DNA from 3 places in the Alicyclobacillus sp. SO9 genome. Region 1 is predicted to be linked to each of the others. Evidence: riboswitches for the same ligand, from Rfam matches in the RefSeq annotation. Region 1 holds a riboswitch; each other region holds the start of a gene.
What was found. A riboswitch is a leader RNA that binds a small molecule or an ion and turns the genes downstream of it on or off. The one in region 1 is predicted to bind cyclic di-GMP.

Region 2: another riboswitch for cyclic di-GMP. It lies ahead of GI364_RS25410 (YgiT-type zinc finger protein); the one in region 1 lies ahead of GI364_RS01040 (methyl-accepting chemotaxis protein).
Region 3: another riboswitch for cyclic di-GMP. It lies ahead of GI364_RS05545 (FapA family protein); the one in region 1 lies ahead of GI364_RS01040 (methyl-accepting chemotaxis protein).

What each region holds. Positions count from the first base shown of each region.
Region 1 covers NZ_CP066339.1:245,812-250,231, reverse strand. The annotation lists gene GI364_RS01055 (ABC transporter ATP-binding protein) at 1-206, opposite strand, end outside; gene GI364_RS01050 (ABC transporter ATP-binding protein) at 203-1,210, opposite strand; gene GI364_RS01045 (metallophosphoesterase) at 1,734-2,594, opposite strand; cyclic di-GMP riboswitch class I at 2,731-2,820, shown strand; gene GI364_RS01040 (methyl-accepting chemotaxis protein) at 2,927-4,420, shown strand, end outside.
Region 2 covers NZ_CP066339.1:3,065,179-3,069,598, forward strand. The annotation lists gene GI364_RS14400 (hypothetical protein) at 1-103, shown strand, start outside; gene GI364_RS14405 (D-alanyl-D-alanine carboxypeptidase family protein) at 171-1,358, opposite strand; cyclic di-GMP riboswitch class I at 1,498-1,582, shown strand; gene GI364_RS25410 (YgiT-type zinc finger protein) at 1,657-1,824, shown strand; gene GI364_RS14415 (GGDEF domain-containing protein) at 1,948-2,901, shown strand; gene GI364_RS14420 (trypsin-like peptidase domain-containing protein) at 2,986-3,774, shown strand; gene GI364_RS14425 (thymidine kinase) at 3,885-4,420, shown strand, end outside.
Region 3 covers NZ_CP066339.1:1,242,661-1,247,080, reverse strand. The annotation lists gene GI364_RS05545 (FapA family protein) at 1-1,533, opposite strand, end outside; cyclic di-GMP riboswitch class I at 1,618-1,708, opposite strand; gene GI364_RS05540 (CLC_0170 family protein) at 1,890-2,114, opposite strand; gene GI364_RS05535 (Ger(x)C family spore germination protein) at 2,130-3,404, opposite strand; gene GI364_RS05530 (GerAB/ArcD/ProY family transporter) at 3,373-4,420, opposite strand, start outside.

The DNA of each region.
Region 1 (4,420 bases):
GTCGGTTCCACCAAGCGTAAAATACTGCGGCCCATAGTTGATTTGCCACATCCGCTTTCGCCCACAACACCTAAGGTTTCCCCGGCAAAAACTTGTAGGGAGATACCGTCCACTGCCCTTACCGCGCCTACCTGCCGCCGAAGGAATCCTTGCTTTATGGGAAAATGCGTCTTTAGATTATCAATGTTTAACAGTGCTTCACTCATGCGTCGCGTCTCCCTTCCTCATTCAACCAACAACGAGACGAATGATTGTCCGCCACGTCAAACAAAGTCGGTTTTTCACTGCGGCACCTGTCCATAGCAAAAGGACACCGAGGCGCAAAGTGACAGCCTTTGGGCATTCTGGTTATTGTAGGCACAGTGCCGTCGATGGGACGCAAACGTTCCTTGGATTTTGCATCAATTTTTGGAATGGCAGCTAAAAGCCCTCTCGTATAGGGGTGCTGGGGTTCCATAAAAATTTCATCAACGTTCCCTTGTTCCACAATCTGACCTGCATACATCACGGCGACCCGCTGACACATTTCAGCCACGACACCCAGGTCATGGGTTATAAGCAAAATTGAAGTCTTAAATTCCTTGGAAATTTTTCTCATTAGATCTAAAATTTGTGCTTGGATGGTTACGTCAAGAGCCGTTGTCGGCTCATCCGCAATTAGCAAACGCGGGTCGCAGGACATTGCAATTGCAATCATTACCCGTTGGCGCATGCCGCCGGAAAGTTCATGAGGATAAGATTGCAAAATTTGTTCAGGCCTGGCGATTCCTACTTTTTTCAACATCTCTAGGGAATGCTTAAAAGCTTCTTTTGGGGACATATCCTTGTGCAAGAGAAGAATCTCTGAAATCTGAGCGCCAACTTTATACACTGGGTTCAACGAAGTCATAGGCTCTTGGAAAATCATACTGATTTCATCGCCCCGAATGCTCCGTATCTCCTTATCTCCCAGTGTCAGTAGGTTTTTCCCGTTGTACTGGACACTTCCAGTGACACGTGCTGATTTGGTTAGTAATCGAATTAGTGCAAGTGATGTAACACTTTTTCCACATCCAGATTCACCGACAAGTCCTAAGGTTTCCCCTTCTTTAATATCTAGTGATAAATCCCGAACCGCAGGAAAATAAGTGCCGTTTAGATTGAATTCGACATTTAACGAGTCCACACTGAGTACGGACAAACTGTTCACCCCTGTTTTCTTTGCTGACATCTTTGCTGACATAGATCTGAATCATGCATATATGAATCAAAATTTGATTCTACCGCTTCTTACGATATGACTTATTCAGCCAAGAATACTATGGAATATAGTATTTGTAGAGGATTATAGCCACCCAATTTACGCATATTATACTATACTTTAAACAAATAAAAGCAAGTACCTCTAAGGAACTTCAAAATCCTCTCGAAAATCGCACCGTCACTATTTTGTAAGCGTTTTCTCTGTGATGCACTATAAAAACTATGCCTACCCTAGTTCAGCTTCCCGCCCCTGTCAAAACACTCCATGGTGATGCTACTACAATATGCCCTTTCTTCGCAAACATGAAATAAAAGTTGCCAATGAACTGCAACAAGCCAAGCGGCCCTCAAAGGGCGACGAACAGACTTGTCTCACCTGCCTACGAAGGAATTTTACTATATAGACTGTGTTTATGTAAATATCAGAATTCTAACTAACATAAGAATAATGCTGGAAATTTGTACGTTCTGTGGATCACCCTCCCTCCAGTTTAAACGAAATGCAAAGTGATTTCACTTCGGACAAACAAACGTGCATTGAAACCGGACTGCCCCGCTCCCTTGGAGATATAGTACCTTCCATACGAAGTGCTGTGAACGCCTTTATAGATTCCCTGTGCTGTTAATGACCCCATCGGTTGAAGCGCAAACAAGAGGGGTACATTAAATTGTTTGCCATGCAGATGACCGCTGATGAGGACATCGTATGGATAATCTATCGAGAGAACAATATTTGGATCGTGTGTAATGACGAAGCACCTGCGGTTCCTCCAACTCTGTGGGTCTTGGTGAACATGCTCCTGCACTGTAACCGAAGATTGGTGAATGTCTGTCCGGTTTTGCTGCTTAGTCCGCTGCTTCTGAACTTCAAAGAAAGCGGCATCGATATCGGAGTTCTCTGTGCAAAAATCATCAATACCAACCAAGTCGAACTCTGGTAGTGAGACACTTTCGTTTCGCAGAACCGTAATTCCGTGTTCCTTCATCAGTTCGAGAAGCGGGATTATGTCGTGCAAGAGATAATCGTGGTTCCCAAACACGGCGTAAGTCGGAATTCGATAGAACGCCATTTTCTTTAGAAACAGGCTCAGTTTACCCATTGCTTTGAGAGAATCGAGATAATCGCCGGTCAGAAACACATAGTCAGGCTGCTCCTGTGCAAGGACTTGGAGAATCTTTTCTGTCACTCGGTTACGTTCAATGTGAAGGTCGCTGATTTGCAGAATCTTCGTATTTGGATGGCGTGTCCATGTTACGCGCTCCACTTTCAACCACTGGGTAGGAAGAATGAAAAGCAAATCAATGCTAATGACGACGAGGGCGACTGCGACAGCTATCCACAGTACAGTCATTCGTGTACCTCCTTGATGGGATTTCTCTGCGGTGCCAGAACAGTACCCACAAACATGATTATATGAGGTTTTGATGGAGAAAAGAAACGGTTGACAAGGTCAATGAATTCCGACATGATGTCATGTGGACAATTTTATGTGCAAAGGGCATACCAGTGGAAACATTGGGGCGCAAAGCCACAGGGTCTACGGGTCAACTTCGACCTATGACAGCCTGGCCGCCACAGTGTCAAAAGTGCGCCTGCTCCGGGCGTTTTTTTATTGTTTTTTGATTGTCCTTTGACTGGTTTTTTGCCACTTGCTACATCACAGAATGGGGGAAATCAAAGGTGATGCACAGACTTAAAGTGCTGTTTCAAATCAGGTCACTGCGACAAAAGCTGATTGGCTTTTCGCTCATCCTGCTGATTGTACCAAGCCTTGTTACTGGTTTGATTGGCTGGAGGGTTGCCACAAATCAACTGAATGTTCAGAGCAAGGCGGCGCTAAAATCCGAAGTCAACCTTGTCAACGGAACCATTAAAGAATTAAACAAAGAGGTTCAAGCCGGGGACTTGACACTGCCCACAGCACAAACAGAAGTGAAACGAATGATTCTGGGAAAGAAAGAAGCAAACGGCCATCGTCCAATTAATCATAATTATGACTTGGGGAAAAACGGATATTTCTTCATTGTCAACAATCAAGGTGTTGAAGTGGCTCACCCCTCCATTGAGGGAACAAGCATCTGGAGCGCAAAGACACCGGACGGCGTCATGATTGGACAGAAAATTGTCAAAGTGGGACAGTCAGGCGGTGGATTCATTCAATACATATGGCCGCTTCCCAACTCCAAGAAGGACGCCAAGAAAATTGTATATGTTGCCAAGGATCCGGCTGGCTGGGGCTGGAATGTCGCAGCGGGATCGTATGAAAGTGACTACAATTCAGGAGCGAACTCGATACTAAGATACATCCTTATTACCCTTGGCATCTCAATTATTGCCGGCATTCTCCTTACCGTTCTCATGGCGTACAGCATTACAAAACCGATTCTTGCCGTTGAAAGACAGGTCCGGAAAGTTGCTGGAGGGGATTTGACGGTTGAGCCTCTGGTAGTGAAGAACAGAGATGAAACCAGCCGACTTGCAAATGGTATTAACAGCATGACAGAAAATCTAAAGAACCTGATTTCCCACATTACCCAGACTACACAGCAGGTTGCTGCCTCTGCTGAAGAACTATCTGCCAGTTCCGAGGAAAGCGGGCGTGCGACGGAACAGATTACGGCTACTATCCAACAGGCTGCAGACGGTGCTCAGACACAGTCCGAGAGCGTGGAACAAGGCAAACAGTCGATTGTCCAGATGGTGCAGGGTGTAGAACAAATTGCGGGCACAGCCAACACCGTGTCTGCAACGGCTTTAACGGCGAAGGACAAGACCGTTTCAGGCAACGTGTCTGTTCAAACTGCGGTGCGGAAAATGCAGGATATCAGTACAACCGTCGGTGAATTGGCAGGTGTCATTGAACAATTGGGATCGAAGTCCGACGAAATTGATGAAATGCTGACCGCTATCTCCAACATTTCCAGGCAAACGAATCTACTCGCACTGAATGCTGCGATTGAAGCTGCCAGAGCGGGCGAAAGCGGGCGCGGGTTTGCGGTCGTGGCCGACGAAGTCCGCAAGCTGGCGGAACAATCAGCCCACTCTGCAGAACAAATCGCGACATTGATTTCCCAAATTCACGAAGGAACAACACAAGCCGTGTCTGCAACGCAATCGACGACAGAGCGAGTCTCTGAAGGATTGGACGCCGTTAATACGGCAGGACGTTCCTTTGAA
Region 2 (4,420 bases), 2.4 Mb from region 1:
ACAACTGTACATTCAATTCACAGAGGAACCCGACGAGCCACACCGAGTGATTAACTTGTGGGCAAACCCTCATTCACCCCAAATTACATTATTCATTAAATAGCAGGGGTAAACCTCCCTGCACTGTGGCTATCGTTAAGGTATCAATACAATCAATGTAATTAATGCAATTAATGCAGGATTCTCCACAACAAGCCAGGGTCTTTATAAGTTGACTCCGGCATTACTTTGACTAGGTAGCTGTTATTTGGAGTCTTCACAGTAAGTTGACCTGCTGTGACACCTTGGTGTAAGTGTCTGTAGTCGGTCTCTAGTTTGAGCGTTTGTGAAATATGCTCACCCGGAACGACACTGATTGTTAGGCTTTGTTCCGCCACAAGCACAATGCGTTGGCCCCATGGAAAGGTGATGTTCCCAACGCGTTGGCCCTTGCGGACAAGGGTTTTGCTGATTAAGTTTGCCTTAGCTATGTGAAGGAGTTTAGGAGTGACTTTGAAAACCTTCGCCAGTGGCGGTGAAGACCTTTGACCAAGAATGACACTAATTAAAAGTATAGACTTGTGGTTTTGACTCAAACGTTGTGCAGCCGCAAGGTTTCCTCCTGCTTGAGATGTATTTCCTGTTTTAATTCCAACAATTCCGTCCGTCCCCAACAACATATTGTAATTGTATACAGTCCCTGCCACGGGCACACTAGCACTCTTCTGGGACACTATCTCTCTCAAGACCGGAAATGTCATGAACTTTGCGGCCATAAGCCATTGGTCTTGTGCATCACTTATCGTCTTTGGATCCACACCACTCGTATCTGCATAGTGCGTGTGAATCATGCCCCAACTCTCCGCCGTTGAATTCATTTTGGCAACAAACTTGGGCACGCTGCCGCTCACCCACTGTGCTAGTTTCGTTGCAATATTGTCTCCGGACGGTATCAAAAGGGCTTCTAATGCCTGTCGTTCTGTCATTGTTTCCCCATTTTTAATTTGAACAACCGAATCTCCATTCGCGATATCACTGTGTAGAATTTGCACATCCCTCTGATTGAAGTGAATTGACGGACCCGATTGGTTCTTCCCTAAAGGATGAGCTTCGATAACAAGGACTGCCGTCATCATTTTTGTTAGACTTGCAATGGGCGCAGATGCCTGATTGCTGGATTTCATGAATACGCCTCCGAGACTTGGTACGCCCAGCGCATATTCTCCCTCTACAAGGACAGGTTTTGGTTTCTTTTGTTTCCAATCAATCTTCTCTGAATGTACATTTTGCTCTAGAGTGCCAGCGCGAACAGGCAAACTCACTTTAAACGTTGCCAGCAAAATAACAGCCAGCAGTAGCAAAACTAACCATCTTCTCATGTGCCTTATCATTACTCCTGTCTGTTCTTTTCATACCTTGGCTAAGCATATGTCATGTCATAGCATCGCGAGAGTCAAAATCGCATGTCTTGAATCATAGTATACCTATTGCAAAAATGGTACACTAAAATTACACAATCAGTTTCAAAGGTAAACCGTTCCGAAAGGACGGGACACAAAACCACGGGGCTACGGCCGTTGGCTAAGCTCGCCGGGTTGCCGTCAAACGGACGTGGTATGAGTGTATCCTATGACGGATGCACTCTTTTTTCAGTGGCATGCGTGAGAAAGGGGTATAATGGACCAACAATCGTGGTGCATCATCTGTAAAGAGCTCAATTTCAGTAGAAGTATGTCTAGAATATTTTCAACTGGGTATAAACGAATAAGGAAGACTGATTATCCGCTCGGAATATGTAAGCGGTGTAGTGAGAAACAAGCCATAAGAAACACTCGGGCAGATTAAAAGGCAGATTCTCACTTCCATGCAGTGATTGTGTTCGTCATCGACTCTCACGCCAAGCACCTTCACTTTGAAAACCGTACTTTTTCGACTGTAGCGAAAGGGTTGGAAAAAGGGGCTGAAAGGTTGGACCGGCTAAGAGACCTCATCGAACAATCCCGACACTGGGCGTCCGCAAATCGCGGACGTACACTGTTTAAACTCGTCGCCGAGTTTTTTCAGCAAACCTTCGGTCTTGACGCAGGACTGTTTGTCTATAAAAAGCAATTTATCCTTGAAGGCAATACCCCGAATCCTCAGATATATCATCCCTGGGGGCTCAAGTACTCGGCAGCAGAGTTGAGCTCTGTACTTGAAGAAAATGCCTGGATCAAGGAGGTAAATTGCCACTTCCGAGAAGGATGGAGACCCACGCATCAGTTACCAGACCCGTGGAGGTCTGTTTGGTCTGACTCACAAATTGAGTTTGTAGGGTCCTGGCCGCTTATTGTGAAAGGACACATCGCAGGCGATATCGTCGTTGGCCAAAAGTCTCCGTCCGCCAAGACAGACGAAAATCTCATGTCACTGTGCTCTACTTACGTGTCGTTCGTTCTTGAAATGCTGTCATTGCGTCGCATCGCCGAGTTTCACAGCCAACATGAACCCTTGACTGGACTGCTGAATCGACGGGGTTTTGAAGAGCGGTTTCACGAACTGGTCGGCACTAAAATGGTGGATAGTTCATTACTCATTGGTATATTAGATGTCAACAACTTTAAAGCCATTAATGACAACCACGGTCATATCAAAGGGGACGCCGTGCTCCAGGAAGTCGCATCCGTTCTAAAGAAACATATTGGCAGCAATGGCATGTGCGCTCGCTTTGGCGGCGACGAGTTTGTATTTGCTCTACACTCACTCCATGATGATGACAGTGCCGATTGTGTTGCTCGTGAAGTAACTGCCCTGTTTTCTCATAGAGACTACAGTGTCAGTGTTGGTTGTGCAGTATGGAACAAAGATGGAACCGACTGGTCATCATGTTTTAGAATTGCTGACAAGCGACTTTACAAAGGAAAAGCCCTCGACACGACCTAGCAACAACCTAATGACATAACCTTGTTAACACAACGACGGATAAGTCAATAGGGACTCACAAAGGGCTGATAGAGAGGGCTGGTAATGAAGCTTCCACTAAAGGAGAACAGCCAATTACAACGCTATATCGTTTCTTTTTACCGCTGGCTGATGATTATGGTTGTTGGAGGGCTTATTACGATAGTAACAACACATCTGACGGTGCAGAGTCATCACAGCCAAAAACCATATCAGATGTTAACTGTCAAACCGTCGGGCTACTCATGGGCGCAGGTGCGTAAAAGAACTGCCGATGCAGTCGTGAAAATCAAGACGTATACCAACGGGATGGGAGTTCCCGGTACAGATTCTAATGGGACTGGCTGGGTTACAAAAGGCGGCTATATCATAACTTGCTATCACGTGCTGAGCGATAAGCATTATACTATTACTATCTATCCATATCTAAATGGACACAATCTATCTGACAAAGTATGGTACCGAGCGAAAGTGGTTAAGGCAAATGAACGGACAGATCTCGCACTTTTAAAAGTGATTGGCCAGCCTTCAACCCCATTTGCAACCCTATCCACAGCCTCCGGAGTAAATGCTCCAGGAAGTCATCGTTTAGTTCTGGGATTCCCCCGCAGCAACTCCCTCTACTCTCTGATGACCCGTACCGGGCTTCCTCACTTTGTTTCAATGGAACCTCGACCGCCTCTTGTGTACGCTATGAATAACATGGATCCTTCGCAGGCTGCCGGTTTGTCCGGCGCTCCTGTGTTGAATCATTCAGGCAGAGTTGTTGGTATTGTGGACGTGAGACAAGGTAACAATCACAAGACAGTTAGCATGATTCCCGTTAAATACCTGAGACAGTGGAACATACATTGAGAGAGGGACTTGTCCTCCTCCACTTCTCTTACTTTCCTAATAGGTTGTGGTAACATTAGTTGCGAAATACAAAGAAACATGAAACACGCCACTAAGGGAGAGAAGAGCACGTGTCCAAGCTTTATTTTCGCTTTGGAGCAATGAATGCATCCAAGAGTGTACAACTGTTAACTGTGGCATATAACTACGAAGAGCAAGGAAAGAAAGTTTTGTGTTTTACTCCGTCTACTGACGACCGATATGGCCATGGCAAGATTACTTCAAGAGTGGGGATTTCGCGTGAGGCTCTGATTGTCCATTCAGAGACGGATATGTTTACGATTGTAGAACAAAATCCTGTTGACTGTGTACTCGTCGACGAAGCACAGTTTTTAACTCGAGAACACATTCAACAACTTGCGAATGTAGCTGACGACCTGAATACACCCGTCATGTGTTATGGGCTTTTAAAAGACTTTAGGAACCAGTTTTTTGAGGGCAGCGAGGCACTTGTATTACTGGCAGATTCCATTGAAGAAATCAAAACCATATGCGAGCACCATAACTGCGGACGGAAAGCAACAATGATTTTGAAAATCGAGAATGGTATGCCAATCTATGATGGGCGGCAAGTAGAGATTGGAGACGCACAGTACCACTCCGTCTG
Region 3 (4,420 bases), 1.0 Mb from region 1:
GCTGGCAGCATCTGCGTGCAAGTGTTCTTCAAGGTACTCTTCATAGGCTTGAAGTTGGTTCAGAAGTTGAATTCCCTTTTCCAGCGTAAGCTCCTTTAGTCGAGGTCCAATCCAATCGGTCTGGATTAAACGAATGCAAGGTTCCAAATGCTTTCCAAGACTGTGCTGGCTTGTCTTTGCATACTGCTCCACGAGCGTCGACAGATGCCTCGGTAAAGCAACGTGGTACTTATCCAGTACAGCAGACGGCAAAACTTGTAATTGGGTTGATGCTTCGTTTCCAAGCTTTTCGCGCGCATCGTCCAGAACCCGGCTGACATCTTTCAAATATCGTTCCAGTCGTTCCACGGTTTCCTTAACGACGGTCAGTGTCTGGGATGCCATATCCTTTGCCCAACCGGCATAGACTTTTGTCTTGACACAGTGTCCACCAATCAAAATGCCGTTTTCACCGACTAATACAGAACCATAGACACCGCCTTGCACTTGAATCATGCCTGTAGCCTTGATCAGGCTCCCATCCTCTACGTCGCCGTAAACTTTCACATCTCCGTCAAATACAATCTGTCCATCCTTTGCTGTTAACCGATTCATCTCCACTGTCGGAACAACGTCAATGATTCGGGCGGTAAACACAAGCCGGCCTGCACGAGCCGCTAAAATCGTATTGTCATTGCGAATAACGCCGGGTCCGAGTTCAGGAGGTTTCTGTCTTGGCCTGGGTTTAGGTGAAACTTCGCGTCCAAAAATGTCCGTACCAGTGTGAGGAGGAACAGGAGCATCAACAACGCCAACTGCAGTCCCTGATTGTACCGCCTGCAGTTTCATCCGACGGTGAAGCGGATCTACATAATCCGGGTCTGGGAGTGGAATCTCCCTGAACTCTTCAGGTTTGCTAGGATAGGCTTCCAGTCCCCGCAGCACAACGCGTTCTACGCTGTCTGTGGCTAAAGCAAGTTCTGAAAGTGCGCTTCTGTCAACTTCACCTTTGTACTCACTTTGCTCCAGGATGTTCAACAAGTCAGCCTCGGTGGGTGGAGCAGCCGAAATTTCAACTTCATTCCACTCCAACGATAGTTTATTTTCAGGAGGAGAGTCTTCCGGCTGGTATAAGATGCCCGGTTGTAAATCAATTGACATAATTAACTCCATATTTCCAGATGCAGGAATAAGACGTATTTCACAGTGAGGGTCAATCTGAATTGGCGTGAGTGTGACTTGTTCACTGCCAGACAACTCATATAATCCGGACTCCATTGTAGTTCCATCAATCGTGACAGAAATCCGAGGGTCTTCAGGTATGAACAAAGAAGCTTTCACTCCGTTTTCGTGGGGTGCCGCGACAAAGACCTCGCCGTCCAAAATCGAGACAGTTCCGTCGACAGTTCCGTCAACAGTAAGATGAGTTCGCCGTTGTCTCGCTGCATCAATAACGCCTTGACTTGCAACATTCGCCTCGTCATGAAAAGAAGTTGTTGTCTTCAATCCCGCTTTCTCTTCTTTACTCTTTCTCCCAAATCGTCCTTTTAGCATGTAAGTCACCTTTCCTGGAACCCCGGTTTAGTTGCCCACACCCCTATTTACAAAAAAACCATCCAGTGTCGGATGGTTTCGCAGACGAGCAGCTGGCTGGCTTGGCGATACAAATCGCGGTAGCCCCTTGTAGCTTTGCGTTGCCGACGTTTCCGACGGTTTGCCTTGATTCGATGGCATCATTTTCTAATGTAAAAAATATAATAAATAGTCTAAACTAATTACTCAAAAGCAGATCAGATTGAATACTCTGAAATAAATCTACCACTTTGATTCCACTCATAAATAGGTTACCTTATTGTGGCAAAGTACACAATGACAGATATTTGAACAAACTATAGATAATGAACTGAAGTTTATAGCCACAACATTTGGTGGTACATCCAATTCAGAACGAACAATCCGAGTCCAATAGCGATATTGCCCCACCCAAGCCGCCGTGCCCATATCCGCTCTCTTGCTAATCTCAGGTGCCTGTACAACTGAACTTCAACGAGAGAAAGATACAAACCAGTGAAAAGGAACAAAAATGCAGCCAAGACAGGATAAAGTTGGGTGAAATCAAAGGTTATAAAACTCATGGCGTCCGCCTTTCATTAGACTTTCATGCCGCTGCGATGGGTTTGAAATGTAGCGACCACATTGATATTCAAGTCTGCGTACAGTTTTCTCCAATCCGTTTTGTGGTGAACGTGTTGTCTCCAGTATCCTGGCTCATAGGCTCTGACGTACTCCCCAAATCCAAAAATGTCGGTATGATAAACTTTCGTTTTATCAATAATTTTTTTCATATGGATTTCAGACCAGTTTGCCATTTCATTTTCTAGTCTCGTTCTAAAAACATGATTTTGCAGGTCAACTCTGTTGCGAGATTTTTCTTCCACATTCCCGTCTACATGGACATAGACTGTGACAACCGGTTTCCCCTTAACCATTTTCACTTTAATGCGATGGGCTCTCGCGAAAGAGGTCCAGACAACATAATCTCCTTTTGAACCCATGGGAACCATAATGGTCGTGTGGGTGGAACGAGACCCATCAAGCTGTTCATAGGATGTAACCTCAGATGGATTCAGCGTGTATTTCATTTTGCCGTCGCAAAAAGCGGCAATTCCTGCAACTTTGACTTGCTTCCCTGTCACTTCTAAGTAAGGCAGAATTGGCTCGCGACCCCACATTGTCTCTTTGCTTTCAAAACTACCGAGAAAGTCATGAGGCAGTTTTCCAAGGCGTATGGCACTTTGCATCGTCGACAGCAAGTACAAAGTCGGAACTCGCTCTAAAGGCGGCGCCGTCTTCATCAGTGTGGCTGCTTTGCCTTTACTGACAGTCAGCCACGCTGTGCGGCGAATTTGCGGATTTCTACGCAAATAATCCAGATATGGTTTTGTCCCAATGTCTTTCGCAACTTCCTCGGAAATTGTAATGATGCGCAAGTGTCCCAAAAAAATCCGCTCTCCCAGATGCTGCTGCAGTTCCTGCATGGCGTCTCCAAGTGAGGTACCAGTGGCCTTCACAACCCAGACAGAAGTCGCCGGATTGCTGCCACCTCCACCCCCGCCGTCACCGCCCCCCGGTCCCAATGGAATTCTGCCCGGAACAGCAACTTGTGCCGTCACACTGATTTTTTGTTTCTCTTGTAATTGATTGTATAATTTTGGATCACTCAAGGTTGCCTTACTATCGTGAGCCATGCTGGTTTCATTGTTTGAATCTGCAGATTGTGCCTCGTCAACGGCTAGTCCTAATATGATGGCACGCTGTTCGAGTTCAACCCGGTCCCAGCAGCCAGAGACAAAAGGTGTCGTCAACAGAACCGCGAGAACTGCAACCCATCTATTACTTCTTCGGACGAGACGGCTGAGAAACACGAATCTCCCCCCTTTTTCCACGAAGTACAGCTACCATAAAAAGCATAAATGGGTAGCCGATGGTTAGCACCAGTCCCCACTTACCAACAAATTGAATGATTGGATATAGGTGAAAAATGTCAGGAGGGAACATGGCTAATAAAAACACGACTGGCAAAAGCGTAATTGTCCAAAACTTGTGGTCCTGCAGATGGAATATCTCCTTCAGTACCCATACTGTAAAAAAGTAACTTGAATACAGCGTCGTGAAGACTGCCACTACCCAAACAGAAATAAAGACAGCATCCAACCGTTCGAGGATTTGACCGGGTATCTGCGTTGTTTTTGCCAATTCCAGAGTTGGCCAATATAGCACTTTAGCCCCTTCATAACTAAACACCCCCACACATGCAACCACAATTGCGACATACAAAATTCCGGCAACTGCGGTACCAACGATACTTGCGCGCAGCGCTTTCTGTGGATGACGCATGGCCGGAATGACAATGGTGAGTACAAAACTTGCTTGAAAGAGAGCTGCTACCACCAGTGCACCGTTGGCAAATGTCGTGAAGGAACCTCCAACAAACGGCTGTACATTTACCCAGTTTGCATTTTTCAACGACAGGATGACTATGACAAATCCTGGTGCCAGCAAAAATGGGATATAGAAGGTCTGAATATACGCAAATGTACTTAAGTTGTTCCTGGAAGCCGTCATCGCTAAAAAGAGCATGATTAAAGTGGTCACTTCGATTGGTGTTTTTGGAAGTACAGAAGTAATCGCTACTTTTCCGAATTCCCTGGCTGTTAGAGCGGTAATCACCAAGAAAAACAAAGCAAGGACCAATGGTCCGAGTCTCCCAAGCCATTTCCCCAACAATTGTTCGTTGTACGAGACAAAACTGTCTTCCGGAAAACGACTTCCCAAAATACTAATGATTGCAACACTTATCATTGCGACAACTGTGCCTGCAACGGTTACCAGAGGAGCTCCTGTATCTGCTGCCATTGCCGCAAATCGTGGAACGGCAAGG